DNA from 3 places in the Sphingobium sp. PNB genome. Region 2 is predicted to be linked to each of the others. Evidence: predicted binding sites of a transcription regulator. Region 2 holds the regulator's gene; each other region holds the start of a gene.

Region 1 (10,694 bases), on a different contig from region 2:
AGCAGGTTCGGCCTGCAGGGAAGGCTGAAGGTCGTGCGTGTCAGTCATGGCTGCTCTCCCCGTTCATGCCGACCACGAACGCGGTCGTGCTGGAGCCGGGGTCGAGCGCCGGATTGGCGATCGAGACGGCGAGGCTGTCCTTCGGCGCAAGGTCGCGCTCGGAGAGGTTCAGCCGTTTGGATCCGCGGTTGGTGACCCGGATGACCTTCCCGGCGAGGTTGGCGCCCCGATAGTCGGCGACGAGTTGGACCTCGATGTCGCCGATGCGGGCAGGCACGGCCGAGGACTGCCGTACCTCGAAGCCTTCGATGGTCCGATCGTTGGCCATCGCCTGGACAAGGCGAACCGCGCTCGTGGCGAGCGGGGTCTCGGCTTCCCAGCGGGCCGCGTCATTCTTGGCGATTGACGGATTGGTGATGAAAACCTGAGCCGCAGGGATGCTCTCGACCTGGCAGGCAATCTTGTAGACGAAACCCTTCTTGGTCGTGGCAAAGAAGCTGATTGACCTCGCCGCGTAGGTCTCTGGGACCGACACGTAGATGTCGCCGCGCAGCGGTTCGTTGGTGACCGCGAAGTCGTTGTACGGTGTGCCCGTCGACATCTTCGACACGCTGGCGAATTGATCGTCGACCAGGGCGAAGCGCGTGAGTTCGCGGGCCGAGACCACGCACTCGATGCCAGCGCCATCCGCGGCTTGCTTGAACTGGTCGGCGAAGGCCGGCCCGGCGACGCATGCGGCGATCGCCGCAAGGCCATGAAGGGCGGCTCGCGCACGCCTCTGGGTTCGGTAAGCCATCACTGGGCCTCCTTGGCTTTGTCTTGGTTGGGGAGTTGGACGAAACCCGACAGCGCGAGACGCAGTCCTCGGTAGGTCCATTTGAAGCGGAAGCGGCGCTCGTCGCTGGCGATGACCTGAGCGCCAACAAACGTCTTGAGCGTGCCAGTCACGTCCGACGTCAGTCCCTTCGGGTCCACTTTCATCGAGCGAATGACGAACGCCTGGGTGACATCCGAACCGCGCTGCTCCTCGACGATGCGAACGAGGTCAGCCTTGAGACCCCCGTAGCTGGCCGGATCGGCAAGCTTCAGAATCTCGTTCATCCAATAGTCGAGGCCTTCCGGGCTCCGGTTCAGAAGAATGAGCGCGGTGTCACGGGTGACGAGCTCGAGATATTCAGCCTGCACGCCGGCGCTGGTCACGGTCAGTTGCTTGGGCAACGTTGGAAGCAGCACTACCTCGCGGTCGCGGGTCGCGGCGAGGCTGGTCGCGATGACCAGCGCAAGCCCAAGTCCCGTGGTGGTCAAGGCCAGGAGATTACGCTGGCGCAGCAGCGACTGCTGACGCTCGTGTGAAATGTCGGCAAACATGGGTTTCTCCCCTCAACCGGCAAGCAGACGGCAGTGGGAAGGCGGCGTCGACCTGAGACCCAGAAATCCGGCCGGCAGATACCAATATGCGGCATGGGCTACCCAGGAGCTGGCGCGTCCTGCTTTTGCCTTTCGCAGCGCGAACCAGGCGCCGAAGGCGACAACGATGCCGATGAAGATATGCTGGCTGAGGATCCCCCAGGTGAAGGGGACGATCATCCCGGCGAACTCGTCGATGGTCCAGAAGCCGATGAGCTCCGGGTCGTCGAGCCGACGAGGAATGATGTATGGGTCCGCCATGAAGACGCGCCTTCCCGTGCCCGACCGTCAGATGACCGCGGTCACGACCGAAGTGACGATCGGGACACCCGTGCCGACGCCGATGCCGACGCCGACCGGAACCGCGACCTGTCCGAGCGAGAACCGGCCCGAGGCGAGGCCGATGAGACCGCCGGCGAGACTGAGCACGGTGATGATCTTGCCGCCCGAGCCTTCGAGAAAGTCGGTGAACTTGGTCAGTGCCGGGGTGAACGTCGTGTCGGCGCCAGCGTAAGCTGCGCTCGCGGCAAGAGCGGCGAGCGCGACCGGGATGGCAAAGTTGACGGCCTTGCCAAAGCCGTTCGCGCCGATGCGCCGGGGGAGGGTGAGGGACTGCATATGGAGCTCCGTCTGGAGGGGTGAACACAGCGTCCTTTCGTTCGCTGTGCCTTCCACATGCATCTAGGAAATCGGTGTAGGAAAGATCGGGAGGTGCAAACGCCCGGAACGCGGACTGATGCGGACAGATCAAATCAGCACTGCCGGTGATTACGGCATGCAATGGCGGAATACGTGGAGTATTCTGGCGACGAAGTCCGTCATCTGCGTCGACGATCTCCGGCGACTCACCGTCTGGGAATGATTCGCCTACAAACGAGAAGTTCCGTATATGTTCTTTTCATTTTCCTACATGCGCGGGGGCAGGTTATGGCTGTGACTCATCCAGCCAATGAGGAGAATCGGCCATGCACCCAACCCCATCAACGACCGGCCAGGCTAATCACAGCCTCGCACGCATCCTCGCTCACGCTGTTGAAGCGGCTGACAAACCGAAACACCAGATCGCCCGCGAGGTCGGCATGCACAGGGAGACATTGCTGCGGGTCATGCGCGGCGAACGGCCGATAGGGCTTGATGAAGCCGCTTGCATTCTCGTCGTTTGCGGGGCTTTCCCCCGCGCCAGCATGATCCTCGCCCTCGCCGGGCAAGAAGATTTGGCGTGCGAGTGGATGCGCAGCGAGATGGGCGAGTTTCTCGAGGAATTCTTCAGCGCCCTGCCGGGCCACCTTGATCGAACTCTAGGCCGTAGGATCGCGGATTTGAGGCCACGTTGGGCGAATGGCACTTCGCAGCTCGTCGCGCGCATGCTGGCTAAGCACATCGACGACTTTGCCAACCGTGACATAGCGATGTCGTTGCCAAGATGATCCGAAGCCTCGGAGGGGACCGAGATTTGCCAAGACAGGAATGACGAATGACCGCTGCTCCCTCGAACGAAGCCGCCTCTCCGCACTCTGACGAGGCGGCGCCTCTGCCCGCCCGCCTTCTGCGCTTGCCAGATGTCATGGCTCGCGTGGGAATGAAGCGTTCCGCGATCTATCAGCGGATGAGCGAAGGCAGGTTTCCGAAATCACGATCGCTTGGCCCGAAATGCGCTGTGTGGGTCGAAGCGGAAATCGACGATTGGATACGCGGAATCGCATCAACCTAGATCGGCCTATGGCCCGCTCCTTGCCGCAAACGCAGTTCCGTCTAAGTTGCGGGCATGGTCCATAGATACTTACCCGGTGATCTTCTCCATCCCGATAGCCTGAAGGACAAACAGCGCCGTCTACGCGGCGAATTTCCGACTCCGCTGACGCTGCGCGTTCACCGGTCGTTGTCCTGGCTGCGTCGCGCTGAAGCCGAAGCCGATGATCTCGATATCCGTTTCATTCTCCTTTGGATCGGTTTCAATGCCGCTTATGCGGGCGACATTGAGGCGTCGGCTGCCTCGCCCGCTCCAGAGGGTGAGCGTGGGCTGTTTCAGGCATTCTTTTCGACGCTCGTTCGCTTCGATGGTCGCCATCGGGTTTATGACATGGTCTGGGAGCGGTTCAGCCAAGAGATCCGGCTACTTCTCGGCAATCGCTACGTTTATCATCCGTTCTGGCAGCATCAGAACGGCATCGTCGGCTACGCGGACTGGGCAGAAAAGCTTGAGCGCAGCAGGACTGCCATCAATCACGCGCTGCGCGAGCATGACACGGTCAAAATCCTCTCGATTCTCTTCGATCGCCTATACGTCCTGCGCAATCAGTTGGTTCATGGCGGCGCGACCTGGAATAGCGATGTGAACCGCGATCAGGTGCGAGACGGGGCGTCTCTGTTGGGTTGCCTGCTGCCGATTTTCATTGATCTGATGATGGATAATCCAGACCATGAATGGCCAATGCCGAACTACCCGGTCGTGGAGTGATCTGATTGGGCATTCAGGCGAATTCCTGGTCTGAGCGAAATCTGGAATTCCGCCAGCTCGCTCACGACCTCTTCGCTCATCCCTGAGAAGAGTTCGATCAGCTCGTCCTGCCGCGGTTGCCCGAATGCCAGTCGATAGCTCGCGAGCGACTTCTTCAGGTTCTCATAGCGTTCATGCTCACGGCTGAAGGGAGGCATGAGCACCATGCGCTCGATCTTCGCCTCGCCAGGATATATCCAGTAAGGCACGATATCGCCGGGATGCCCATCTGCCGTTTGTTGATCCTGCGCCGCCTTGAACATGGCGGTCCATGGTGCCTCGGTGCCAACGAGCGCCGAAGCGCAATTGCCAAAATCTGCCGCGATATTGCGGCGCACCGCATGATTCTTGAATCGATGGACACGGCCCTCGCGCTGTTCGATGTCGACCGGATTGCGAGGAAGGTTCCAGTGGACGATCCGCGCGCAATATGGGTGAAAATCGAGGCCCTCTTGTCCGATTGACGTAGATGCCAGCACGAATGGGCGAAATGGCGATTTGAAAGCAGCCTGGACGAGCGTGGTTCGGCGAACGCCCTTTTCCTCTTCGGCTTTGGTCGCGAAGCGCATGGCGAACCGCGCACGGATTTCGAATGTCTGGTCCTGCAAACGCGCGCGGCCGGCCGTCCAGTGATCGAGCGTAATCTGAGCGGGCCGCAGTGCGACAACCTCAACCACCTTCATGGCGATGAGCCGGGCTCGCTCGGCCGCATCGACTTGCTCGGCGCGTTCACTTTCCAGGACGAGATGGAGATACTCATCCAGCACCGCGGAAAGATCGTGCTGCGCCGAGTGTGCGTTGACCTGGCGCCAATAGTTCAGGGGCGAGGCTTCCTCCAGTAGAGCGCGGCTTTCTGGTTGGTTGTATAGGCTGCGAAATCCGAGAGCGACCACGATCGCCGCGCCAACAAGCGCCGGATCGTCGATCTGCAACTCTGGGCAAAGGCGAGCGAGGGCGCGGAGCGCGCAGGTCGCAGGTGAGCCAAGCGCAAATTCCGCCAGCTTGTCGAGTATGTCTCTTGGATCGGGGTCGCCATGATGGTCGTCGGAATCCAATGCCTGCCTAATCGCTTCGATCGTCCGTGCCATCGCGCCATGTTCGTCATGCGCATCGTGCTCGATGGCACCGACGCGGCCCCAGTCCACACCTCGGCCCAGTTCGGCCTCGACTGCAAGGGGCATCAGGCGGTCGGATCGCTCGGCCAGTCGGGAAAGACACGCTCGATCGAGGCGTTCCCCAAGAACCTGACGAACCTGGACAAGCAGTTCAGTAAAAGTGCCCGCTCGTCCATGGCGCTTTTCTAGCTGCAAGGGATCCACCCAAGCGGCAAGGGTGGGGGATGGACACAACATCGGCATCATTTCTTCGACGCCGATTGGGCGGCTTGTGCGCCCCACCAGATCCGGTGACATCTTCATGCGCCGGCTTGCCTCATGCGAGAGAAGCGCCGCAATTGCGTCCGGGACCATCGACCAGTCCGAGAAGACCAGCGTCTTGGTCGCCGGGACAGGCTCTCCGAATGAAGGACGGGAAGGCGGAATCCACAGCGCACGATCAAGGCCGTGTTGGAAGGCGGTGTCGGCGAGCGCGCGCATTCGTCCGTTGCGAAGTGGAATCTCTGCGAAGTTTTCGACCTGTGCCTTGTCGATGAAGTACGGCGCGGCGGCTCTAATCGCGGTGCGCAGCTCCCTGGCCGGCCGCAATTTGACTGCCTGCAGGCGCTCTCGCAGCTTGTAGCCACGCATGAAATTGAGAAGGTACGGCGACGACTTCCAATATTCGACGATGCCAGGCGCACTGACGAGTTCGGCCACCTGCGAGACCGCTTTCGCCTCCCTCAGGTCGTCCGTCTCTATCGTCAGCGGGGGCTTCAACTCCCTCACAAGCGAATTGCGGTCCGCGGTGGAGTCGACGCGCTCCGTCCGGGCAACGACCTGGCTGAGGATGTGATGCACGCGGTCCCGCTGGATACGCGCGGCGGATCTTGACGCAGGCATCGCCTGCAACGCACGCCGGAATTGCGAGAGCTCATTCTCGAGTTCCCTGACACGCGCCTCGCCGTCCACGTCGCCGAAGAGGAAGCGCATGGTTCGCAGGAAATCGCTGTAGTGATCGCCTTCTTCCGGATCGTCGCTGCTCAAGGTGAGCATCCGGTACGGCGTAGCGGACAGCAACAGCAGGCGTGCCGACGAACCGTCCGTGCCAGAGTAGGAAAACAGCGCCCGGGCAAGCTCCGCAGCCGCTGCTTTTTCGGGCGCAAGACTCTCATCGTGCTCATGCAGCAATTCGGCAAACCGCTGGAACTCGTCCAAGATGATGAGGTCCGGGGTAAGTGCGTCGACGCATATCCGTGCCAGGATGCGGCGAAGTTCCCCGATTATCGAGGCCGGGCGCTGGTCGGGTGGGTAGTCAGGACTTTTCTTGTTCCGTGCCAGCTCCGATGCCGCGCGAATGCGTTGGATGAAGTCATCCCCGATAGCGTCGTTGAATTGCTCGGGTATCTCTTTCGAAATCGACTGGCTGCGCATCCAGTCTGTCCAGCCGGGCCAGTTCTCAGGCGTAACTCCGCCGCGAAAAATGCGCTGCACGCCACCATGCCGGATGCCTAGCCTTTTTCTCAGCATTTCATAAATGAGAGCGCGCTCTTTTGCCGTGCCCAACGATGACTTGAGATCGAGCGCCGTTCCCGGTGTCAGGCTGATAAGATTTATGGGCCTGGATGCGATCCCTCCTTCCTGCTCGATCTCAAGCGGCAGGAGCGTGAGGCGGGTGTTCAGCGGTTTGGTTGCTGATCCGATAACATTGAGTGACTTGATATTCTGCTCGGCTATCGCCTGGTTCGAGCAGATGTAAACCACGTCTATCCGGTCAACCTTCCCGGTCAGTTGTTCGATCGTCTTGGCGATAACGCCGCGCGCAACCATGGTCTTTCCCAAGCCGACTTCGTCGGCAACAAGGAACTGGCGCGTGGGCGACGCATCCGTGAACAGGCGCTGGAAGACGTAGTCGACCGTGGCGCGCTGGAAGGGCTTCAGGAGTTCCAGATGGTCGTTCGCCCGATAGGTCACTGCCGCGCTCCCTTGGTGGCCAGGAGCGGCGCAAAACTTGCCCAAAGCGCGAGGAACTCTGGCGGCACTATGTTCGCGCCGCCATCCGGATCTTCAAGGCGCTTGATGAGCTGATCGATCTCGGCGAGCTCGCCGCCATCGAGGCTTAGAGCGCGGACCATCGGTTCGAGAAGCGATGTTCCGCCCTGACCGAGCCGGCGCAGCCATTGTCCTTCGCCGGCGGCCTCGCTTTCGAGGAAACTACCTTCGCCCAGACTTCCGAGGAGCAAGCTCAAATATCGAAAGAAATTCTCGACATTCGCAATGTGCGCCCGCAGCACGGCGGCGTCGCGCCCATCAGGGACCCCGACAAGCCGCGCACCAAGGGTGAAGGCAACTTCCACGCCAGTCTGCTCGTCGCGAAGGCGGATTCCCAACCAGCGGGTGACCTCGCTCAATGGCACCGAACCAAGCGTAATTCGAGACTGTGCTTTCGAGAGCAACGCCGCAGCATCGTATCCCCGTTCGTTCGCAACGGTGATTGCGCGCATGAAACAGCTTACGCCGTCCGGTAGCTCGAGGGATGGGGCTTTGCCGGCGATCTCGACTTCGAGCGCAATGGTATCCGTCAATTGGGTGCAATGAAGGTCGAGCGCGATCGCCGCGATTTTGATGCGCAGTTTCTCCAGCGCTTTTTCGGCTGCCGCCACAGCGTCCTGCTCGGGCGGCTCGGATGGTGTATAAGGAGCCAGGAGGCGGCGAAATCCTTCCGAGAATACCGTATCCTCAATCGTTCCCATGCGGGATTTCGGGCCATCGAGCGTGGCCATGATCTCTACGTTCTGCGTCCGGCCTCCGTGGGTCGGCACCAGCGCAGCCGTCGTCGCATTGGCGGACCCAAGATGAACGTGCAGGCGTGAGCCGCGCTCGACGACATAGGCCTTGGCGTGAAGGCCCTCGAGATCGGCTGAACAGGCCTCCTCGCGGTCTTCTTCCTCGTATTCGGTGGCGCGGTCATCGAGGGTTTGAATCTCAAAAAGACTGCGAATGGCCGGTTTGACGCAATCGAGTTCCTCGGCCCGCGCGATGAGTTGGCAAGATGCGGGATCATCGTATCCCGAAGCCAGTAGCTTGAGCGCGTCCCCGCTTACAAAGGGAGACAGGATAGCGAGGCGCTCCCCCTTTTGCGGCGCCCACGCTCCCGCTTCGAGGCCGTTGACGGCGAAGCGGATCTTGGTTGCCCCGGCGGGAAGATCGTCCCACCAGCAGCAGGCGAGATCGCGCAGCAGCGAAGGGAGGAACTTTTGCGCCGTCGGCCGATTGGCCGCATTCGCCAGTCCCGGAAGAGCGCGTAAGAGCCCAACGACGGGCTCATTGCCTTCGCAAATATCGTCGGCGACCGTGCCATCGAGGCAAAGCGCCAAATCCCAGCATCGATCATTGGTCAGGTTACGCGAAAGAATCGCCAGCCGCATGCGGATGGGCATGCCCTTGCGTTCCGGTTGGAAGCGAATGCACCACAATTTAGGATGAAACGCTCCGCCTCCCGGCGCCGCAACCTCGGTGATGGTTTTCTCATAGAGGGCCATCAGACGCGCTGCATTCGGGCGCGCCTCCTTGATGCGGCCACGATCGCAGTAAATGGCCATCCGGCCCGCCATCCGTTCGACGCTTTGCAACAGAGCCAGGGGGCTGCGCAGCATCTCGTCGCGATTCTCCGCGTCGCGAAATACTATGGCGATCGGGATCGCGAGGGCGGTCTCGAAATCGAGCGAATAGGTGGTAGCTATGGCGTGGTCGAACCTATACCCGTCGGGCGAGCGCATGAGCGAGGTATAGAGTTCGCGATTTTCAGGGTCGAAGGCGGGGTCAACTGGCATCGGCAAGCTCCCCGAGATAGCGGCTGGCGATGCCCCACCTGAAATCGAGTCGCGCGTCCCCCGAGGCCCCTGACCAGCGTTCAAGCGGCGCATCGTGAAGAAGCCTTGCCTTCATCCGTTTCAGCCCATGCTCTCGCTGCTTGAGCAGTTCTATCGCTTGGTGATCAGCCTCAAAGGGACCAGTGCCATCCCGGGCGACTGTTACCCATCCCCGGATGAAATCCCGCGATGACTTGGTGAGGTTGTGGCTGGTCCTGCCAATCAGGCCGAAGAGGTCGTCGAGATCCCAGTCGTTCAACGCCAGGTGATCGAGCTCCGACCTCCAAACTTCGATGCGTGAGCGATAGTCCGCCGCCAATGTGTCCGCATCGGCATGTTTCTTGGCGTTTGGCCGGTCTGCAGTACGAAGGGCCAGCAGGAGGTTATAGAGAAGGCTGGCTCCGTACATGACGCCGGAAAATCGTTCGGCATGCCGGAGGACCGCGCGATTGGCGTCTGAAATGGTGTCTTCGGCGATCTGCCACGGCAAGTCATCCGCGAAGGATTTGCCCTTGCGAGCCAGCTCGTTCAGCAAGCTTGAGCCCGCATGGCTTTCGATGCGGTCTCGCAGGAAATCAGCCTCACCATCGGCCAGGGCGAAGGACGCTTGGTTCAGGAGATTTGCGGGTGGCTTGGGAAGGTTGGACGACCAGAGTTTCAGATCGTGGTCCTTCAGGCTTTCGGGGCCATAGGACAGGAAGGTCGAATGGCTGCCCGGCAGCGCCCGGATGCCTAGCGTGTTCAGACCCGCCCAATAGACGCTTGATGCAAGGCGCTTCAGGTTCCGCCCCGCGTCTCGTCCGATCACCCCGATCGTCTCCCCACCGCGCAGCAGGGCTTCGCTCAACTGGAATTCCAGATCGCGAGCAATAACCGTGCGTTCCGCCTGCGTGGCCTTGCGACCCTGTGCTTCCAGATAGATCCACGGAATGAAAAGCATGTAGCGCAGCCGCGTCTGGATCGTGCTGGTTCCGGGAAAGAGAAGATCGGCCAGCCCGTCACGCACGGTGCCGAGGCCGAGCTCGTCGCGCGCCTCGGGCTGTTTGAACAGGTCGATCAGTGTTTGAGCGCGGCGACGCTCTTCGGGGTCAAAATCGATCCAGGCGAGATAGGACATGAATGCTTCTTCGGGACATACTTGGAAGGGCAGGGCAGCGAGGTCAGGTTCTCGGCTCGATCATGGCGTCGAGCCGACGCTGGATGGCGAGACCTCGATAATCTCACCCCTCGTCATCAGGACGATCATTCCGCGTTCGGCGCCAGTCATGTCGAGATAGGCTTGCACCTGACCTCTGTAGTGCTCGAGCGACACGGCATCGGGCGCTACATCGCTCTTCCAATCCACGATCGTTCCCGGCTTGCCCTCAGGCGTCAGGGTGAGGGCGTCAGCAATTCCGGAGGTCGCATATTCATGCCCATCTTCGGTGTGGCTCGCAAACACCGGGAACTCGGCTATCAGCTCTCCGCGTACTGCCGCAATCGGATCAAGCTTGAGTGTCTTGTCGACGCAACTGGCCACTTCCTCGGCGGACAGGCCTGTCGTGGCATTGCTGACCGCAGTTCGGCCGAACTGAACGATTAATTCCTTCGCTCGTTCGGTCAGCGAACCAAGGTCGTCGAAGGTTTCACCCGTCAGAACCTCCTCCATCAGCTTGTGGAGGATCAGGCCCCGCTCACGGCTGCCTTGAATGGCGAGCTGTGGCGGGAGCTCCTGAGGTTGCCTGTCATCGGAGTCTGTCCAGAGGTCTGGTTCCTCCGAGACGACGACGGGGCCGGAGGTATTTTCGCTGCGGCTCGGGGCGAGCCAGGTCAGATGGACCTGTC
Region 2 (10,694 bases):
CTGGTGGCGGACGACAGCCGGGCCAGCGCGCCGTTCGAACGGATCGATGCCGGACAGCGCTGGGCCGGCCTGGTCCGGGTCAGTCCGGACCTGCTGTTCAATACGCTCGACATGATCGGGGACTGGGATCTGGCGCTGACCCTGGTGCGGGGCGCTGTTCAGGCCGGCGCACGCCGGATCACCGTGCCGCAGGACGACCTGATGGAAGGGCGCGTCGCGCTGGTGGAGACGCAGGAGCAGGCGGACCTGGCCGCTCAGGCGGTACTTTCCGGCGGGCCGCGGCTTCGGCGCGTCAGGGGCGCGGCCGAACAATATCTGCTGGGCCCGGCCGCCCGGTTGATCAGCCCGGCGCTGATGCGCATGCAGGTTCCGGCGCTGCAGGTGCGGATCGCCGCCATGGCGCTGGGTGCGATTGCGCTGGTGCCGATCGAACTGCTGTGGACAGGGACGGGCTTCTGCCTGCTGCTGCTGTCGCTGTTGCTGGCGGAAACCGCGGATCGGCTGGACGAGATGGCGCTGCGGCCGTTGCCCATGGGCTGGATGGCCTTTATCGCGCCGGCCTTCGCGCTTGGCGGGATCGCGCTCGCGGGCGGAGGAACGACGGCGGCCTATCTGGCGCTGATGCTGGCGATCATCCAGATGGCGGATCGCTGGCAGAAAACCGGGCCGTTGCGGCCGTGGATGATCTTCACGCCCGCCAGCGCGCTCATTCCCCTGCTGCTGGCGTCGCTGGCCGGGGCGCTGGGGCCGATGTTCGACCTGACGACGCTGTGCGCCATCGGGTCGCTTGGAACGATGATCCTGCTCCGCCGGAATTGAGCGATTTTGCTCGTTACGGTTTAGTGCATTTTAACGACGTGCCATTATGCTGGCCGGCATGAGCGCCTTTTCGTCCCTGATCGGACCGACCCGGGCGGACTGCTGGCCGATGGCGCAAGTCATGGCGGGCATGTCCGCCGTGCCTGTCGGCCATGCCATTGATCTGGCGTTTTTCTTTCCGGACGACGGGCGGGAGCGGCACGACGCTCTGGTGGCGGAGACCCGGCGGCATCTTGGCGGATGCCTGACCGCAATGGAGATCGGATTGCGTCTGGCGCTGGAGGATAGGCCGGAAATCGCGGCGGCGTTGGCGCAATGGCCGCAACCCGTTTGCTGGCCGACGCTGCGCGCGCAGCCGACCCTGTTGGGGCCGGCGCTGCTCGCCCATATGCAGATGCGGGGCGGGATCAGCCTGATGCTGCGCCAGTTCGGCAGGCCCGATGGCGGTTCGGGCAGCGAATCGGAGGCGGAGTCGCTCTTTCCCGCCGACGATCCCGCCTTGGGCGAAGCGCTTGCCGCGCTGATGCTGGCGGAAGGGCGCTGGCTGATGACCGCGGCGGAGGATCAGCCGATGCAGCCCGATCTGCCGGCGGGCTTCTTTGCGGAACTGCTGTGGACGGCGGCCGCCTGCCTGGCCGCGATCGTCCAGCGGAGCGGCCTGATCGAAGCGGAAGCGGTGGTGCCGCTGGTCGAAGCCGCGGCGCAACGCCAACTGATCCGGCATGACGAGGCGCAAGGGCCCATCGCGGCGGCGGACAGGCTGGTCCGTCAATTGGGCGAGTGCGCCGATGCGCCCGAATTGATGGCCGCCGCGTTGCAGCACAGGCATTTCCTGCTGTTCGCCGCGCTCGCCGGGCGCCGGTTGCGGATGGAGAGCGCGCAGGTCGCGGACATCCTGGTCATGGGTCCGGTGGGGCAGGTTGCCGCTCTATGCCGGGCGCTCGGGGGATCGGACAGCGACTACCGGCAATTGTTGCTGGCATTGCGGCCGGTGCGGCCTTCCTTGTCCGATGCGACCATCGTCGGGGAAGCCATGCGCTATCAGGAATTGAGCGTAACGCAGGCTGACGCGACGGTGGGCGCCCTGCGCGCGCCTGCCGCGCTGCGGGCCAAGCTGGATCATCTGCGGCGGATCGCCGGTTGATGAACATGCCCGCGCATCCCGCCATCATCCGGGCGACGGTTGCTGCGGATGGCCGGCTGCTGAGTGCGGACGCACCCGTGCTGGCCCTTCAGCAGGAGGCGGGCGGCGATCTCGGCAGCGCGCTGGCGGTCCCGCAATTGGCGGCGATGGCGCGGCTGGCGGCGCATCTGGGCATTGCCCTGTCCCGCCCGGTCGTGGCCGCGGCGGAGCGTGGTGACATCGACATGTGGGTGCGCGCCAAGCCCGAGGCCGAACGGGTGCAGCTTTCCATCATCGACTGGCATGAGCGGCAGGCGGTTGCGGCGCCGCTGGATCTGGCGCGGCGAGAGACCGACATCGCTGCCCTGTCCGACGGCTGGACGTGGCAGATCGACACCCAGTTGCGCTTCCAGATGGTGCATGAGGGGTTGGGCGGCGAGGGCGCATTGCCATCCGCCCCGCCTTTGCCGGGCAGCCGCTTCACGAGCTATTTCGAATTGCGCCCGGATGCCGAAGGCGACCTGGCGATCCTGCGCGGCTTCGCGCAGCGGCGCGCCTTTCGCGATCAGGTGGCGGGATTGACGAGCGATCCGGCGCAGCGCTTCATGCTGTCGGGCTTTCCGATGTTCGATCTCGCGGGCCAGTTGGTGGGTTATCGCGGCAAGGCTTTGCCCGTCGACCGCGCGGTGACGGCGCCGCTCGCCACGCCGGAACCGCTGCCATTCTATCCCGCCGAGTTCGGGAAGAGGCTGGACCGATCTTTGCGACGGCCTTTGGGACGGATCATCGCCAATGCGGATTCGATCGGCGCGCAACTGGAGGGGCCGTTGCGGCCGGACTATCTGGGCTATGCCAGCGACATTTCGGCGGCGGGGCGTCATCTGATGGCGCTGATCGACGATCTGGCGGACCTGCAGGCGATCGACCGGCCGGATTTCAGCGTGACCGCGGAAGAGATCGATCTGGCCGATGTCGGGCGGCGGGCCGCCGGGCTGTTCCTCGTAAAGGCGCAGGATCGGGGGATCAGCATCCTCGCCCCTGCGCTGACGGTCGCGGAGCCGGCCATCGGTGAATTTCGCCGCGCCTTGCAGATCCTGATGAACCTTGTAGGCAACGCCGTGCGCTATGCGCCCGAAGGGTCTGCCGTTCGGATAGAGACAGGGCGGTCCGACGGCGAGGCCTGGATCGCGGTGCTGGACCAGGGCGATGGCATAGCCGCTGACAGCAGGGAACGCATCTTCGACAAGTTCGAGCGACTGGGCCGCAGCGACGCGGGCGGCAGCGGCCTTGGCCTCTACATTTCGCGGCGTCTGGCGCGCGCCATGGGCGGCGACATCCGTATCGACGACGCGCCCGAAGGCGGCGCACGGTTCACGCTGCTGCTGCCGGCTTTGGGCGTATAGCGGACATCGATATTCGGTCTGGGCAAACCGTGCACCCGCCAAGGAGGAGCACGGATCAGACGGGGCAATGATCCCTTGAAGCCGGGACCGGGTTCCCGCCTGTGCGGGAGCATGGGGTACTCCCTGTCAGCAACCGGCCAACTCCCCGCCAAAATAAAAGCGGCGTCCAAACGGACGCCGCTTCCGTGCCTTATTGCCAGTGCAGACTAGCGCTTGTCGACGGGGACATAATCGCGCTGCGCCGGGCCGGTGTAGAGCTGGCGCGGACGGCCGATCTTCTGCGCAGGGTCGGAGATCATTTCGTTCCACTGGGCGACCCAGCCGACGGTGCGGGCAAGGGCGAAGAGCACGGTGAACATCTCGGTCGGGAAACCGATGGCCGAGAGGATCACGCCCGAATAGAAGTCGACATTCGGATAGAGCTTCTTTTCGATGAAATAAGGATCGTGAAGCGCGATCTGCTCCAGTTCCTTCGCCACGTCGAAGATCGGATCGTCGACGCCAAGCTTCGCCAGGACGTCCTTCGCGGTCTTCTGCATCACGGTCGCGCGCGGATCGTAATTCTTGTAGACGCGATGGCCGAAGCCCATCAGGCGGAACGGATCGTCCTTGTTCTTGGCGCGGGCGATATATTCCGGGATGCGGTCGACGGTGCCGATTTCGCGCAGCATGTTGAGCGCGGCTTCGTTGGCGCCGCCATGCGCCGGACCCCAGAGGCAGGCGATGCCCGCCGCGATGCACGCGAAGGGGTTGGCGCCGGACGAACCCGCCAGACGCACGGTCGATGTCGACGCGTTCTGTTCATGGTCGGCATGCAGCGTGAAGATCTTGTCCATCGCGTCGACGACGACCGGATCGATGACATATTCCTCCGCCGGGACCGAGAAGGTCATGTTCAGGAAGTTGGCGGTGTAGCTGAGGTCGTTGCGCGGATAGACGAAGGGCTGGCCCACCGAATATTTATACGCCATCGCCGCGATCGTCGGCATCTTGGCGATCAGGCGGTGGCTGGCGATCTTGCGCTGTTCCGGATCGTTGATGTCGGTGGAGTCGTGATAGAAGGCCGAGAGCGCGCCGACCACGCCGCACATGATCGCCATCGGGTGGGCATCGCGGCGGAAACCGCGGTAGAAGGTGGTGAGCTGCTCATGCACCATGGTGTGGCGCGTGATGGTGCGCGTGAAATCCTCCAGTTCCTTCTTCGAGGGCAGTTCGCCGTTGAGGAGGAGGTAGGACACTTCCATGAAGCTCGACTGTTCGGCAAGCTGGTCGATCGGATAGCCGCGATGCAGCAGCACACCGGCGTCGCCGTCGATATAGGTCAGGCCCGAATCGCAGCTCGCGGTCGAAGTGAAGCCGGGGTCGTAGGTAAACATGCCGGTGTTGGCGTAGAGCTTGCGAACGTCGATGACCTGCGGTCCGACCGTGCCGTTCAGAATGGCATAGTCTTTCGCGTTGCCGTCGACGCTCAAAGTGGCATTGTTATCCGACATGGTATTCTCCTGATACTTCAATTGGCCGATGCGTGCCTCACAGCGGCCAATCGTTCCAAGCTCTCCGTCTTCCCCAGAAGGAAAAGGACGTCGAAAATTCCCGGCGAAACCGTGCGACCGGTCAGCGCCGCGCGCAAAGGCTGCGCGACCTTTCCAAGCCCGAGGCCGGCATCCTCTGCCACGCGGCGAATGGCTTCTTCGATCGCTTCGACCGTCCAGGACTGGACGGGTGCAAGAGCGTCGGCTGTCTGTCCCAGCAGCGCGCGTGCGGAATCGTCTAGCAGAGCAAGCGCCTTCTCGTCAAAATCGAGCGGGCAATTTTTGAACAAGAATTCGGCGCCCTCCGCAATTTCGTTAAGCGTCCTGGCGCGCGGCTTGAGCGACGGCATGGCCTCTGCAAGCCGCTTCTCGCCATCCTCTGGCAGGTCGATGTTCAACCTTGCCGCAACCTTTGGCGCGACCAGCGCGGCAAGGCGCGCGTCATCCGCCTCGCGCAGATAATGGCCGTTAAGATTCTCCAGCTTCTTGATGTCGAAGCGAGAGGGCGAGCGGCCGACACCTGAAATATCAAAGAGTTCCACCGCACGCTCGCGGGAAATGATCTCCTCATCGCCATGGCCCCAGCCGAGTCGCAGCAGATAGTTGAAGACCGCTTCGGGCAGCATGCCCAACTCGTCGCGATAGGCATCGACGCCAAGCGCGCCGTGCCGCTTGGACAGCTTCGCGCCGTCGGCTCCGTGGATCAGCGGGATATGGGCGTAGATGGGCTCTTCCCAATTCATCGCCTTTATGATGCCTAGCTGGCGGAACGCATTGTTGAGATGGTCGTCGCCGCGAATGACATGGGTGACGCCCATGTCATGGTCGTCGACCACCACCGCCAGCATATAGGTGGGCGTGCCGTCCGAACGCAGCAGGATCATGTCGTCCAGCTCCGCATTCTGGACGACGACGCGGCCCTGCACGGCGTCCTCGATCGCCGTCTCGCCTTCGCGCGGCGCTTTCAGGCGGATGACGAAGGGCGCGCCTTCCGGGGCTTCGGAAGGATCGCGGTCCCGCCACCGCCCGTCATAGCGCATCGGCTGCTTGGCGGCGCGCTGCCGCTCGCGCAGTTCCGCCAGTTCCTCGGGTGTCGCATAGCAGCGATAGGCATGGCCGGAGGCGAGCATCTGGTTCGCCACTTCGGCATGGCGCGGCGTGCGCTCGAACTGGAAGACCGCCGGTTCGTCGCCGCCCAGCCCCAGCCATTCCAGCCCGTCGAAGATCGCGGCGACCGCTTCCTCGGTGGAGCGGGCCCGGTCGGTGTCCTCGATCCGCAGCAGGAACTTGCCGCCGTGATGACGTGCGAACAGCCAGTTGAATAGCGCGGTGCGCGCGCCGCCGATGTGAAGAAAACCGGTAGGCGACGGCGCAAAACGGGTTACTACCTGCTTGTTCGAACCTGTAGCACTCACCGTTTCATTCCCTGCCATTCGCCCGGATACCACCCGACCCATCCATGATCGCGACGCCCCCTAGCATGGCTTTCGAGCCACGACAAACCTCCGTTGTCAGTTCGGCCCGGGGGAAAGCAGCGCGGATTTGGCGCGGCGTGGAGCTGTGGCTGGAGGAGGAGCGCGAACGGTTGCCGCTATGGGTTCCGGTCGCCCTGGCTGCGGGAATCGCGGCCTGGTTCCTTCTGCCTAATCGGCTGGAATGGCTGGCCTTTTGCTGCGTGACGCTTGCGGTCGCCTGCGCCGCGCTGCTTTTGCCGCCCGGTGGCCGGGTGCGTCAGGCGATCGTCGTCGGTGGCATTCTTGCCTGTGCGGGGTGCCTGCTGGTCTGGGGGAAAGCGACGATCGTCGGATCGCCGCCCCTCGACCGCCCGGCCTTCATCTCGCTGAAGGGGGAGGTCCGGTCGGTCGAAAGGCTGCCCGCGCAGCACATGAGTCGCGTGCTGGTCCGGCCTGTCGGCGTGCCTGCCCTGCCGCCCCTGGTGCGCGTCAATCTTGACGATGCGTCGATGCCGCCGGGGGTCGGAGAGGGAGCCATCATAGCCTTCCGCACAAGGCTGATGCCGCCTGCGCCGCCCAGCCTGCCGGGCGGCTATGATTTTGCGCGCCGCGCCTATTTCGAGGGCGTCGGCGCGACCGGGCGTGTGCTGCCGCCGGTTACGGTCCTGCGGCCGGCCACGGCCGGCCCCCGGTTGAGGGCGCGTCTGTTCGAGCATATTCTGGAGCGCGTTCCGGGACAGGGCGCCGGCATCGCCGCTGCCCTGGCCACCGGCGATCAGGGCGCGATCGCGCAGGCAGATGCGGAGGCGATGCGGCGGAGCGGCCTTGCGCATCTGCTGTCGATCAGCGGTCTGCATGTCACGGCCCTGATTGCTGCGGTGATCTTCCTGTTGATGCGGATGATGGCGCTCAGCCGCCGGGCGGCTCTCGACTGGCCGCTGATGCTGCTGGCCGCGGGCGGCGGCGCTCTGGCGGGCATCGGCTATACGCTTCTGACTGGCGCAGAGGTGCCGACCGTGCGATCCTGCGTCGCTGCCCTGCTTGTGCTGGGCGGACTGGCGATGGGGCGGGACGCGATCACGCTCAGGCTCGTGGCGGCGGGGGCGCTGGTGGTGCTGATCCTCTGGCCAGAAGCACTGGTGGGGCCGAGTTTCCAGATGAGCTTCGCGGCCGTGATAGCCCTGGTGTCGCTGGGCGAGCATCCGGCCTTCCGTGCCTTTCTCGCGCCGCGTGACGAAGGGGTGGGGCGCCGGATCGGGCGCAATCTTGCGGGCATGCTGGCGACCGGCCTGGTCGTGGAGCTGGTGCTGGCGCCGATCGCGCTGTTCCATTTCCACAAGGCGGGCATGTTGGGATCGATCGCCAATCTGGTGGCCATACCGCTTACGACGCTGGTGGTCATGCCGTTGGAGGCGACGGCCTTGCTGTTGGATCTCGGCGGGTGGGGTGCGCCCTTCTGGTGGCTTGCCGCGCGATCGATCGACCTGCTGTTGCTGATTGCCCATGGCGTGGCGTCCAGCCCTTGGGCGGTGGTACTGGCGCCCGCCCAATCGGGCGTAGTGTTCGGCCTGATGCTGCTGGGCATGCTGTGGTGCCTGCTATGGCGAAGCCGGTGGCGCTGGGCGGGTCTGATGCCCGTGACCACCGGCGTCATGATGGTCCTGACCAGCCCGATGCCCGCCATATTGATAAGCGGGGACGGCCGGCATGTCGCGGTGCGCACTGCCGATGGCGGCATGGCGATGCTGCGGGCTCGCGCCGGCGGCTATGCGCGCGAGGTCATGGCGGAAAGCGCGGGTTATGACGGTATCTTGCAGGCATTGACGGCGCTGCCCCAGGCCCGCTGTTCTCCCGATCTATGCGCCGTTCGCCTGAAGGGAGGGGGCCGGAACTGGAACCTGCTGCTGACGCGAAGCAGCGTGAGGATCGATAATGCGATACTGGCGCGGGATTGCGCCTATTCAGACATCGTCGTCAGCGACCGCCGCCTGCCGGGCGCCTGTCGCCCACGCTGGCTGAAGGTGGATCGACGCTTCCTCGCCAGGACGGGTGGCCTGACCATCGATCTGGACCATGGCACCATGCGCAGCGCGAAGGCGTGGCATGACGAGCACCCTTGGGTCGCGCGGCCTTCCAGCCGGCCGCGCGAATACAGGAAGCATCAGTTATAGCGGCGCAGCAACCCGGCCAGCTTGCCCTGGATGCGGACCTGCCGAGGGTCGTAGATCTGCGGTTCATAGGCGCTGTTGGCGGGATCGAGCCTGACCTTCGGACCCTCACGCCGGAAATATTTCAGCGTCGCTTCATTTTCGTCGATCAGGGCGACCACGATCTGCCCCTCGCGCGCGACGTCGGTGCGCTGGATAAGCGCGAAATCGCCGTCCAGAATGCCCGCTTCGACCATTGAATCCCCCGCCACTTCGAGCGCATAATGATCCCCGGTGCCCAGCAGCGCGGCAGGAACGGAAAGCATGTTCTGCCCCTCCAGCGCCTCGATCGGTACGCCCGCCGCGATCCGGCCGTGCAGCGGAATCTCCAATATGTCGTTGGCGGCGACCGGGGGTCTGCTGGCCACCGGACCGGGCGTCAGCGGCGGCTTGGCAGGCACGACGACCTTGGGAGCGCGATGCATGGCGTCGGGCAGCTTGAGCACTTCCAGTGCGCGGGCGCGATTGGGCAGGCGGCGGATGAAACCGCGTTCCTCCAACGCATTGATCAGGCGGTGGATGCCGGATTTGGACCGCAGGTCCAGCGCTTCCTTCATCTCCTCGAAAGAGGGGGATACGCCTCCCTCCTCCAGCCGGGTCTGAATGAAGCTCAGCAATTCCTGTTGCTTGGGTGTCAACATCTCGCCTTGCCCTCCTTGGAACGGATGGAGAACGCATAGGAAACGGAACGGGGCAAGTCAAGCGCCTAACCGTTGGGCGCTTTTGCTGGAACGCGGGAGGCCCCAGGCCGTTTAACGCCTGCCTTCCACGAAGAAGGTGAATAGGAGAGAAAGATGGCCAACCAGAACAACCAGGGCGGCGGTCAACGTCGCGACCAGCAGGGCGGCGACCGCTCCAGCCAGGGTGGACGCCAGCAGCAGCAGGAAGACCGGCAGGGCCAGATGGGCGATGAACGTCGTCAGGACAAGTCGCCCGGCAAGCAGCAGCGCTGAAGGAACGGCGGCGGTCCAGCAGGGCTGACATCGCCGCCATCCGTCAGGACTGCACTGGAAGGGGTCGCGCGGCGGCCCCTTTCCTTATGCGAGGGGAAGAACCGTGACGTGATCGCCGGCGGCAGCCGGAGCAGAGCCGGCGGGGCGCAGGATGAGGCAGTCGGCCATCGCCATGGCCGCGGTGGCGGCGCTGTCCTGCGATGTCACGGAAACGATGCCCGCTTCCGTGCGGAAGGCGCGAAGGTAATCGTCGCGTTCCCCCGTGGCGGGCAGCGGCGCGGCGAGCGTCGCCGGCGCGGTGCGGGGCAGGGGCGATGCCGCGCCCATCATGTTGCGGACCAGCGGCAACAGGAACAGCGTCGCCGTCACGAAGGCCGATACCGGATTGCCCGGCAGGCCCAGGAAGACGGCGGAACCCAATGTCCCCGCCATCAACGGCTTGCCCGGACGCATGCGGATTTTCCAGAAATCGAGCGAACCCCCGGCCTGGACGAAAGCCGGGCGGACGATGTCGTGATCGCCCACCGATGCGCCGCCGGTCGAAACGATGATGTCCGCCTGGCTGGCGCGGGCAAAGGCCTGGATCATGCCGGGGAGATCGTCCGGCACGATCCCCAGATCGATGACATCGCAGGAAAGGCCGGCGAGCAGGGCGGCCAGCATGGGCGCGTTGGAGGAGGGAAGCTGGCCGGGCTGCGTCGGCGCACCGGGGGGCACGAGTTCGTTGCCTGTCGAGAGCAGGGCGACCCGCGCTCGGCGCGATACGGGCAGCGTCCCATGCCCACCCAGCACGGCGAGCGCGATCTGCGCCGCCCCCAATGCGCTGCCGGCCTTCAGCAAAAGGCCGTCCTTGCGGAAGTCGGAACCGGCCGGACGCACATGACGCCCCTTCGTCAGCGCCTCCTCCAGCCCGCGCAGCATGTCCCCCTCGCGCGCGGCGTTTTCCTGAATCAGGATGCTGTCGGCGCCCTGCGGCAAGGGCGCGCCGGTGAAGATGCGGCAGGCCTGGCCGGGTTCGAGGGGCGGAGGCGGCGGGCCGCCCGCCGCGCTTTCGGCGGCGACCTGCCATGGCCCGGGCCATTCGGCGGCGCGCACGGCATAGCCGTCCATGGCGGAAAGATCGGCCCAGGGCTGATCACGCAGCGCAACGACATCTTCCTTCAGCCATCGTCCGGCGCAGGCGGGAATGGGCATATGCTCCGT
Region 3 (10,694 bases), on a different contig from region 2:
GGCGGGATCGCCCATCACGGTCGGCGCGACCGGCTCCGGCCCGCGCCCGCGCATCGATGCGGGCGGCGTTTCGGAATATGCCGTCGGCGTGATCGACGCCGATCACGTCACGATCAGCGGGCTGGAAGTCACCAACGCCGCCCCCTCGCCGGCCCCGCGCATCGGCATATTGGTGCGCGCCGAAAACCGCGGGGTGACGCGGGGCATCCGCATCAGCGACAATTATGTCCACGATGTCCGCGGCACCAACGACCGCAAGGACAATGGCGGCATCCTGTTCCGCGCCACCGGCCGGCAGGTCGCCACCCGCTTCCAGGACCTCGCGATCGAGCGGAACATCCTGTGGCGCGTCGACCGCTCCGGCATCGCCGGGATCAGCGACCGGGTGTCCTTCCTCGACTGGTTCCCCAGCAGGAAGGTGGTGATCCGCGACAATTATCTGGAGGACATCGGCGGCGACGGCATCGTCCCCCGCGGCACGGACGGCGCCCTGATCGAACATAATATCGTCCTCCACGCCGGCAGCCGCGCGCCCGGCTACAATGCCGGCATCTGGCAGTGGAGCACCGACAACAGCCTGATCCAGCTCAACGAGGCGGCCCATACCCGCACCCGCTATGATGGCCAGGGCTTCGATTCCGACTTCAACTCGCGCCGGACGACCTTCCTCTACAATTACAGCCACGACAATGCCGGCGGCTTCCTGCTGATCTGCTCGCCCCGCCGCAACGACAAGGACAATCTGGGCAATCACGGCACGCTGGCGCGCTTCAACGTCAGCCGCAACGACGGCGCCCGCATCTTCCAGCTTTCCGGCAATGTGTCGGACGCCCGGATCGAAAGGAACGTCATCCATGTCGGCCCGGCGATGGACGTGCAGATGATCGTCGCCACCGAATGGCAGGGCTGGGCGCGCGGAGTCCGCTTCGCGCGCAATGTCTTCAAGGTGGCGGGCACCGCCCGCTACGGCAGCGAAAGCGGGCGCAGCGGCCCCGACTATCTGATCCGGGCCGGCTTCGCCCCGGCCGAATCGATCCGCTTCCGGCGGAACAGCTATTTCGGCAGCCATATCGACCTGCCGGACGATGGCGCCGGCCAGACCATCCAGCCCTATCAGGAAATCGCGTCGGACTGGGACGTGCCCAGGTTCGATCCCGCCAGCCCCGACGCTTTCCCCGAATTCATCGACCGCCACCGGAACTGGATGCTGGCGATGCTGGGGCGCGAACTGGGAACCCCCGTCCGGCTCCGGCAACCACGGGCCAGTTCCGCCTTCGAAACCCGCCGCTGACCCGATCCCCCTCCGCCAAAGGCAAAGGAGCCCCGCCCCTTGCGAAGGAAGGCGGGGCTTCAGTTGGGTCGCACACAGGCCCATGCCTGCGGACGGCAATAGGACATAGTTCAGCCGGGAAGTCGATTGCGATAATCTAGACCTGGATCAAGCGCATGGAGGGCCATGACGGCGGAAAAAGGCAACGGCGCGCCGGGTCCGGCCCGCCGCGCCGTCATCGCCGCGTCCCTCGCGCCCCTCCCCCCGGACGGGCCCGGACCGCTCGCTCAGTTCGCCTTGCTCAGATCCACCTTCTCGACCCATTCGGGATAGAAGGTCGGCTCCCGGTTCGACCATCCGACCGCCGTCGCCGCCGCTTCGCTGATCGACTGGAGCAGCGCCCGGCGCTTTTCGGGGTGGAGGTGCGGCAGGCTGGCCGCCGCGCAGAAGGCTCCCGGCAGCCATGGCCGCGATCCCGCACCCAACAGCCGCTCGTACAGGAAGCGATAGGCGGAAAAGCTGCACAACCGGTCCTGCCCCAGGTCGAAGGCGGAAACCGTCACCAGCGGCGCCATGAAAGGCTCCATCTGGTCCAGGCCGCTGTCATCGGGCACCCGCGCCTTGATCTCCTCCAGCCGCCCGTAGATCCGCGCCTGCGCGCGAATGCTGGCTTCCTCCACCATGTCGCGCGACCACAGCTTCATGGCGTCGCGCCGATGAAGTCCGATGTCCAGCGATCTTCGGATGTAACGCTGCGTGGCGGCCGGGAAACTGGCGAATTCACGCAACTCCGCCAGGGTAATCGCCCCGTCCGCAGGTCTTGCACTCGTGCCCATGCTTTTGCCCTCCGACTTCAAGTCGTAAGCAGAACATGCGCCCCCGATGGTTACTGCAAGCTTAAGCGCCGGTTCTGCCGACAGACACAGGGAATCATTTTTCCTTGTGCAGCGCAACATGTAATTTTTATGAATGCGCCCAATCGAGTAGCATCAGCCGGTTCGCCGCCCAGCCCCCGCCGGCATTGTCCGGCGGCAGCCGCTTTCCTCCAAACGGGCATCTTCCTGCGAGGCGCTCGAATGCGGCGAATGGCTCATGCGCGCACAACCAAGCTGCCCGAAAATCCGCCAGGGCGGAGGCCCGGCTCCCGATCCCTGCAAGCAGGACAGGCCGATCGGCAAGGGCGACCCAAACCCGGCCGCCGCCATGGAGCGCGCCGCGTTAAACCGGATGCAGGCCGCGCGCTCGAATTTTCCGCTGTCGCATCGTTTTCAGCCGCATCCTTTTCAGCGCAAAACACCCATCCCCGACCGGCTCAGGACAGGCGCTTCTGCGCAATGCCCTACCCGGCCCTGCGCTCCAGCACCGCGCCGATCATGCTGCGCCATACGGCCACGTCGCCCGCCTGCGCCATTTGCGCATCGGGCTCCCGCAGCGTGTGCAGGATCGCATAGGCATCGTCGACATGGTCCTGCCAACTGGCATCGACTGCGCTCGCCGCATGCGGATCGTTGCCCTCGCCGTTCAGGCTGAGCTGGCGCCCGGCCAGCACGCGGGCAATGCGTTCGATCGCGGGAGTGGCGGAAGTCGGCATATGAAGTGGCTCCTCTCACCTGCGGAGGGCAACGCGCGGCTGCCCTCCCGACCGATCATATCACGATTTCCCCTATCGTCTATCGCCCGTCCTTCCGATCCTCGCCGTCCGGCCGATCCCTGCCTTCCGGAAAACCGGAAGACGGCACCGGATCGCCATGATCGCCCGGCGCGGTCGCCGATGGCGGATCGGACGCATCCATGCTGTCCATCAATCCCTCGTCCAGCTTCTCCTCCGTCGTCACCGCATGGTCCTGCGCGTCGGTAGGCCGCCTGTCGTCGGCTTCCTCGCGGCTGTTGGGCCGAATATCGGTCTTGTCGCTCATCATGCTCTCCTTTTTTGGCGCGCCGGCGCCTCGAACCATGAAACGGACGGCGGCAAGGGCGGGTTCCGCCCGCCGCCCCTATCGACCAACGCATGGAACCCTTCGACCAGCTTCGCCGCCAAGGGGCGACAGACGCCGCGCCTTGTCCTAGACTTTCGCCCATGAGCATAAAAAACGAGGACGGCGAGCCTGGCGTGCCGCCGACGGTCGCACTTTATTCGATATTGGGTTTCTGGTTCTTCTACGCGGTGCTGGTGACGCTGCGCGCCTCCGTCATGGGGTTCGAGGCGCAGGGGGCCATGGCCGCGCGCCGCGCGGTGGTGACGGTGATCGGCATCGTCGTCACCTGGGTCCTCTATCTCTGCCTGCGCCGCTTCGACCGCCAGCCGCTGACGACGCGCATCGTCGCCGCCTTCTCGCTCGCCGCGCCTTTCGCGCTGGCGACGGCGGCGGCCAATTTCTACGTCTTCAACATCTACGACCCGGCCTCGCTGTTTCCTGACGCCGATTATCAGAAATATGCGAGCGAACAGGGCTTCGCCCTGATGCAGATCGTGGAGGACGCGATCAGCCGCTATTTCTTCCTCGCCGCTTGGGCCGGCCTGTACCTCGCCCTCTCCTACGCCAGCGAGGCGCATCGCGTCGAACGCCGCGCCGACCGGCTGGAACGCGCCGCCCAGCAGGCCGAACTGCGCTCCCTGCGCTATCAGGTGAACCCCCATTTCCTGTTCAACACGCTGAACTCGCTCTCTTCGCTGGTCATGAAGGACCGGCGCGACGAGGCGGAACAGATGATCCTCTCCCTCTCCAATTTCTACCGCACCAGCCTGACCGGCGACCCGCTGGAGGACGTCTCGCTGGAGGAGGAAGTGCATCTCCAGAAACTCTATCTGGACATCGAAGCGGTGCGCTTCCCGGATCGCCTGTCGACCAGCATCCGCATCCCGGACGCCCTGCTCAATGCCTGCGTTCCCGGCCTGATCCTGCAACCGCTGGTGGAAAATGCGATCAAATATGGCGTGTCGCGCACCTCCAGCCCAGTGACCATCGCCATCGAAGCGCGGGAGGAGGAGGGCATGCTCCACATCAGCGTCGCCGACAATGGCGACAAGCCGCCCAGCGAAGCGGACGCGGGCAGCGGCATCGGCCTCGCCAATGTGCGCGACCGCCTGACCGCCCGCTTCGGCGAACAGGGCCGGATCGACTATGGCCCGCGCGCCGGGGGAGGCTTCGCGGTGGACCTGACCCTCCCCATCATCCGCCGGAGCTAGGCCGTATCGACATTCAACTTGAAAATATAAGCGACGTCATGCTGAACTTATTTCAGCATCCATTTCTCCCCAGCAACCGCAGGTGGGTAGGGGCACAAGGGATGCTGTCGCCGCAGCCTGGAGCGTTTTCCAAGCAGATGGAATCATCTGCCGACTCGGAAAACGCGACAAAACAAAAACTTAGAGCAGTCGAGCCGATGCAATCGGATCGGAATCTGCTCTAGGGTACGGAATTTCCCCATCCTTGGCGCAATCCGTGAAAGGTTGAACCCATGCCCATCCGAACGCTGATCGTCGACGACGAACCATTGGCGGTCGAACGCCTCCAGATGCTCTGCGCCCGCGAACCCCGCATCGCGCTGGTCGGCACCGCCAGCGACGGGGAGGCGGCGCTGCGCCTGATCGAGGGGCTGGAACCGGACCTGGTGATGCTCGACATCGCCATGCCCCTGCTCGACGGCATCGGGGTGGCGCGGGCGACCTCGCGCATGGGCATCTGCCCGGCAGTGATCTTCGTCACCGCTTTCGAAGGTTTCGCGGTGGAGGCCTTCGACCTTGCCGCCGTGGACTATCTGCTGAAGCCGGTCGCCCATGAACGCCTGTCCCGCGCCATCGACCGCGTCGAACAGGCGCTGGGCAACCGCACCGTCCCCTCCCCCGCCACCAGCACGCAGGACGAACCCGAATGGGCGGAGGAATTCTGGGTGCCGCACCGTTCCGAACTGATCCGCATCGGCGCGGTCCAGATCGACCGGATCGAGGCGGAACGCGACTATATGCGGCTGCATGTGGGGGCCAACAGCTATCTGCTGCACCAGACGATCAGTTCGCTGGAAAACCGGCTGGACCCGCAGCAGTTCGTCCGCCTGCACCGCTCCCACATCGTGCGCCGCGACCATATCTCCCGGCTGCGCCACGACGGCAGCGGCGTCTGGTCAGCCTGCCTCGCGGACGGCACGGAAATCCGCATCGGCCGCACCTATCTCACCAACGCCCGCGCCATGGCAGGCCGCTGACCCCTTCAATCCATCGCAGATGGGAAGGGAAACCGCCAAAGACGATAGAGGGCAGCGCCGCAAGGGCAGCCGCAACGGTCCGCGCCCTAAAAGGAAAGGCCCGGTGAATTCCGGGCCCTTTTCCAAAAACCTATTGAATAACTCAGGCGCCTGCGCCGACCGGCTTTTACTTGCCCAAATCGGCAAAGCGCTCCCCATTCTGAGCCTTGGCGACGGCAAGGTCCACAGCGCCGCGAACATGCGCGGCTGCAACCTGCTGGCACTTCTCGATCGCGGCCGTGGTATCGTTAAGCGGGCAGACCTTTGCCGCGGCACGCCGTATACGGGCATTCAGGACGCGTTGGTCGCTCGTCTTCGACAGGTCCAGATCATGATAGCTGACCTCGACACTCTTTCCGTTGGACTCGAATTCGATGGCGGAAGCCGTGCCAGCGGCGCCCATGGCGGCCATGGCGGCGAGAGCAGCGGTGAACTTGATGGCGATCATGGCAATTGTCTCCTCAACGCTATGCTTTTGTCGGCCTGGCCGCGTGGGGCGCGGTGCAGACCTCAAGCGAAGAGAAGAGAAGGCCTCAACAGATCATCGTCTCTGTCTTCGCCCATTTTGTTTAGGCGCGTTGCAAATGCATCGCTTTTCGCTTTCGACCGGCGCCTGTCCCTGTCGGCCAACGGCGCTCCTGTCGACCAAATACAGTCTCACGGGGACAAACGACAATTTTACGACAGAAAAACAACTGTTCCGTAGCGTAAAATTACAATCGTTCAACAATTCGCGCACATAAAAACACCCCCGGCGCAAGGGAAAGGCCGGGAGTGCATCCAGGAAGCTGTCGGGCTCTCCGGGATCTCTTTCAATCATCTTGCGGCGATACGGCCCGTGGCCAGTCGATCCATAGCCAGATCGTCGCCATGTCGAACCGCATCATAGCGCGGGTGCGCAACGACCGTTTTCCCCATTCGATGATCCGCCCATCCATCACGCCCGGCAACATCAGCCGTGGACGAACGGACGACATTCTTCCACGAACGACATCACCGCCCCTGCGCGGCAAGCTGCGCCCGCAAATTGGCGAGCGTCCGCGCATCGACGACCGGCCGCTCCGGCGCCTCCTTCCCCTCGCGCAGCTTGCTGCGGTCCTTCTCCGGCGGCTCCACGACGCGCACCCTGACCGGCGCATGGCCCGTCGCCCTGATCCCCAGCTGCTCCGCCGCCCCGCGCGACAGGTCGATGATCCGCCCCCGCCCGGCAAAGGGCCCGCGATCGTTGATCCGCACCAGGATCGTCCGCCCCGTCTCCAGCGCCGTCACCTCGACATAGCTCGGCAGGGGCAGCGTCGCGTGCGCCGCCGTCACCGCCTTCGGCCGGAAGCGCTCGCCATTGGCCGTCCGGTTCCCGCTCTCCCCGCCATACCAGCTCGCATAGCCCAGATAATCATAGCCCGGATCGGCGGCAGGCACATAGGTCACGCCCCTGACGCTATAGGGCTTTCCCACCCGCACCGGCACGTCGCTCACGGGCCGATAGCGCACACCCCCGCCACAGGCCGCCAGCGCCATCGCGACGCCCAGCGCGCCGAACCGCATCCGAACAAAAGTCCCGCTCATCCCCGCCCTTTAACCCAGCCCGGCGCGGGGGCAAAGCCGCCGCCTTTTCCTTTCGCCGCACAGTCCCTATCTTGCGCTCGACCGGCCCTTGCCTCCCAAGAACAAATCTGGAACAACACGCCCCCATGAGTCTCACGCAAATTTCTCAGCAGAGGTCTGCCGAATGCTGACCACCATAAGCGTCCGCGGCGCACGCGAGCATAATCTCAAGGGCGTCGACGTCGACCTTCCGCGCGACAGCCTGATCGTCATCACCGGCCTTTCCGGCTCGGGCAAGTCCTCCCTCGCCTTCGACACCATCTATGCCGAGGGTCAGCGCCGCTATGTCGAATCCCTCTCCGCCTATGCGCGCCAGTTCCTGGAGATGATGCAGAAGCCGGACGTCGAACATATAGACGGCCTCTCCCCCGCCATCTCCATCGAGCAGAAGACGACCAGCCGCAACCCGCGCTCCACGGTCGCCACCGTGACGGAGATCTACGACTATATGCGCCTCCTCTGGGCGCGCGTCGGCATCCCCTATTCGCCCGCCACGGGCCTCCCCATCAGCGCCCAGACGGTCAGCCAGATGGTCGACCGCGTGATGCAGCTGCCCGAAGGAACGCGCTTCTACCTCCTCGCCCCCGTGGTCCGCGGCCGCAAGGGCGAATATCGCAAGGAACTGGCGGAGTGGCAGAAGGCCGGCTTCACCCGCGTCCGCATCGACGGCGAACTCTACGCCATCGAGGACGCCCCCGCCCTCGATAAGAAATACAAGCATGACATCGAAGTGGTGGTCGACCGCCTCGCCGTCAGCGACGACATGGCCACCCGCCTCGCCGACAGCTTCGAACAAGCCCTGAAACTCGCCGACGGCCTCGCCTATGTCGACCTCGCGGACGGCGCCGTCCCCGGCCGCGAGGTCGAAGCGGAATCCACCGGCAACCTCAAGGGCGCAGGCATCCCCGCCAACCGCATCGTCTTCAGCGAGAAGTTCGCCTGCCCCGTCAGCGGCTTCACCATAGCGGAGATCGAACCGCGCCTCTTCTCCTTCAACGCCCCGCAGGGCGCCTGCCCCGCCTGCGACGGCCTGGGCGAACGGCAGGAGTTCGACCCCGAACTCGTCGTCCCCAACGAAGCCCTCAGCCTCAAGAAGGGCGCCGTCGTCCCCTGGGCCAAGTCCAACCCGCCCAGCCCCTATTATATGCAGGTTCTCGGCTCCCTCGCGAAGGAGTTCGGCTTCTCCCTCGACACCCCCTGGGCCGACCTGCCGGGGGAGGTGAAGCTCATCATCCTCCACGGCACCGCCGGCCGGCCCGTCACCCTGCGCTTCGTCGACGGCAAGAAAAGCTATGAGGTGAAAAAGCCCTTCGAAGGCGTCATCGGCAACCTCAACCGCCGCCTCCTCCAGACCGAATCCGCCTGGATGCGGGAGGAACTCAGCAAATACCAGACCGCCATGCCGTGCGAGACCTGCCACGGCGCCCGCCTCAAGCCGGAGGCGCTGGCGGTGAAGATCGCGGGGGAAGACATCTCCATGTCCACCCGCCGCTCGGTGGTGGACGCGCTCGGTTTCTTCTCCACCCTCCCCAGCCGCCTCAACGATCAGCAGAACCAGATCGCCCGCGCCATCCTCAAGGAAATCGTGGAGCGCCTCGGCTTCCTCAACAATGTCGGCCTCGACTATCTGAACCTGGACCGCACCAGCGGCACCCTGTCCGGCGGCGAGTCCCAGCGCATCCGCCTCGCCTCGCAGATCGGCAGCGGCCTGTCGGGCGTCCTCTACGTCCTCGACGAACCCTCCATCGGCCTGCACCAGCGCGACAATGACCGCCTGCTCATCACGCTCAAGCGCCTGCGCGACCTCGGCAACACCGTCATCGTCGTGGAACATGACGAGGACGCGATCCGCACCGCCGACTATATCGTCGACATGGGGCCGGGCGCGGGCGTCCACGGCGGCACCATCGTCGCGCAGGGCACCCTGAACGAACTGCTCGCGCACAAGGACAGCCTGACCGCCGACTATCTGAACGGCGCCCGCCGCATCGAAGTCCCGCCCCGCCGCCGCAAGGGATCGGGCAAGAAACTCACCGTCCACAACGCCCGCGCCAACAACCTGCAAAATGTCACCGCCAGCATCCCGCTCGGCACCTTCACCTGCATCACCGGCGTATCGGGCTCGGGCAAGTCCAGCTTCACCATCGACACCCTCTATGCGGCGTCCGCCCGCACCCTCAACGGCGCCCGCATCGTCGCCGGCCCGCACGACAGGGTGACGGGCCTCGAACATTGCGACAAGGTGATCGACATCGACCAGTCGCCCATCGGCCGCACCCCCCGCTCCAACCCGGCGACCTACACCGGCGCCTTCACCAACATCCGCGACTGGTTCGCCGGCCTCCCCGAAGCGCAGGCGCGCGGCTACAAGCCCGGCCGCTTCAGCTTCAACGTCAAGGGCGGCCGCTGCGAAGCCTGCCAGGGCGACGGCGTGCTCAAGATAGAGATGCACTTCCTCCCGGACGTGTACGTCACCTGCGACGTCTGCCACGGCGCCCGCTACAATCGCGAGACGCTGGAAGTGAAGTTCAAGGGCAAGTCCATCGCCGACGTCCTCGACATGACGGTCGAGGATGCGGTGGAATTCTTCAAGGCCGTCCCCCCCATCCGCGACAAGATGGCGATGCTGGCCGAAGTGGGCCTGGGCTATATCAAGGTCGGCCAGCAGGCGACGACCCTGTCCGGCGGCGAAGCCCAGCGCGTCAAACTCGCCAAGGAACTCTCCCGCCGAGCCACCGGCAACACGCTCTATATCTTGGACGAACCCACCACCGGCCTCCATTTCGAGGACGTCCGCAAGCTACTGGAAGTCCTCCACGCCCTCGTCGAACAGGGCAACAGCGTGGTCGTGATCGAGCATAATCTCGACGTCATCAAGACCGCCGACTGGATCATCGACATGGGCCCGGAAGGCGGCGTCAAGGGCGGCGAAGTCGTCGCTGAAGGCACCCCGGAAAAGGTCGCGAAGAACGCCCGGAGCTTTACCGGGCGCTATCTGGCACCGTTGCTGGGGTTGGAGGCTGTGGCGGCGGAGTGAATGGGGAGAAGAAGATCCTGAAGGAAGTTCAGTCGTCCTTCTGCTCCATCTGTTGAGGTTGGAGCACTTTGTCGATATGCCACTCAACGAGCTTGTTTAGTCGAAATCTTGTGCTCTTTGATGCTTTTTTCGCCTCCTTGGATAGGATTTTTTTAATCTGTGTCAGCCAAGCTAATTCGCCCGTAACAACTTCTAGATAAGGTGAGTTATCATATCTGCTGCCTAAAGCAGATAGAATCTCCCATTGTTGCTTGGCATCCTCCTTCATCAACGACGCGCAGAATTTGCTCGCGCTGATTTTATGCAAAAATGGCCTATTATAAACGTTGTCTTCTCGCCCGCCTTGGAGAATTATCCCTCGGAAGTTGTTAAGATCAAAGGTGGTCGCCTCGAGAATGCATTTCATTTCTTCCAAGATTAGGCTATCTCGAACTTCGTCGGATTTAGCTCTATAGAATGCTACTAACTCTTGAAAGCCGGGTTCCTTGATGGACGAAAAGCCCAGGCCATGCGCTGCGCCATGGCGAAGGCCCGTGATGT

What was found. The regulator LexA, encoded in region 2, represses DNA repair genes until DNA is damaged. The targets are predictions, from matches to a motif close to GTTCCNCNCTTGTTCT.
Region 1: K7W03_RS06000 (transcriptional regulator) is a predicted target of LexA. The motif match lies at 2,288-2,303, and genes of this name have one in related genera.
Region 3: uvrA (excinuclease ABC subunit UvrA) is a predicted target of LexA. The motif match lies at 7,177-7,192, and genes of this name have one in related genera.

The regions. Positions count from the first base shown of each region.
Region 1 covers NZ_JAINEZ010000011.1:14,401-25,094, forward strand. The annotation lists gene K7W03_RS05975 (TrbI/VirB10 family protein) at 1-48, opposite strand, end outside; gene K7W03_RS05980 (type-F conjugative transfer system secretin TraK) at 41-796, opposite strand; gene K7W03_RS05985 (type IV conjugative transfer system protein TraE) at 796-1,368, opposite strand; gene traL (type IV conjugative transfer system protein TraL) at 1,381-1,668, opposite strand; gene K7W03_RS05995 (hypothetical protein) at 1,696-2,025, opposite strand; gene K7W03_RS06000 (transcriptional regulator) at 2,373-2,834, shown strand; gene K7W03_RS06005 (AlpA family transcriptional regulator) at 2,882-3,118, shown strand; gene K7W03_RS06010 (HEPN domain-containing protein) at 3,173-3,865, shown strand; gene K7W03_RS06015 (helicase-related protein) at 3,847-6,972, opposite strand; gene K7W03_RS06020 (phospholipase D family protein) at 6,969-8,831, opposite strand; gene K7W03_RS06025 (DUF6361 family protein) at 8,821-9,987, opposite strand; gene K7W03_RS06030 (UvrD-helicase domain-containing protein) at 10,048-10,694, opposite strand, start outside.
Region 2 covers NZ_JAINEZ010000073.1:14,369-25,062, forward strand. The annotation lists gene K7W03_RS20270 (hypothetical protein) at 1-819, shown strand, start outside; gene K7W03_RS20275 (DUF2336 domain-containing protein) at 866-1,963, shown strand; gene K7W03_RS20280 (sensor histidine kinase) at 1,963-3,345, shown strand; gene K7W03_RS20285 (citrate synthase) at 3,552-4,838, opposite strand; gene gltX (glutamate--tRNA ligase) at 4,856-6,310, opposite strand; gene K7W03_RS20295 (ComEC/Rec2 family competence protein) at 6,430-8,502, shown strand; gene lexA (transcriptional repressor LexA) at 8,493-9,179, opposite strand; gene K7W03_RS20305 (hypothetical protein) at 9,333-9,491, shown strand; gene glp (gephyrin-like molybdotransferase Glp) at 9,576-10,694, opposite strand, start outside.
Region 3 covers NZ_JAINEZ010000097.1:4,860-15,553, forward strand. The annotation lists gene K7W03_RS22925 (right-handed parallel beta-helix repeat-containing protein) at 1-1,291, shown strand, start outside; gene K7W03_RS22930 (hypothetical protein) at 1,558-2,106, opposite strand; gene K7W03_RS22935 (hypothetical protein) at 2,610-2,861, opposite strand; gene K7W03_RS22940 (hypothetical protein) at 2,941-3,189, opposite strand; gene K7W03_RS22945 (sensor histidine kinase) at 3,348-4,457, shown strand; gene K7W03_RS22950 (LytR/AlgR family response regulator transcription factor) at 4,730-5,473, shown strand; gene K7W03_RS22955 (UrcA family protein) at 5,640-5,960, opposite strand; gene K7W03_RS22960 (hypothetical protein) at 6,325-6,489, opposite strand; gene K7W03_RS22965 (septal ring lytic transglycosylase RlpA family protein) at 6,506-7,078, opposite strand; gene uvrA (excinuclease ABC subunit UvrA) at 7,242-10,154, shown strand; gene K7W03_RS22975 (hypothetical protein) at 10,183-10,694, opposite strand, start outside.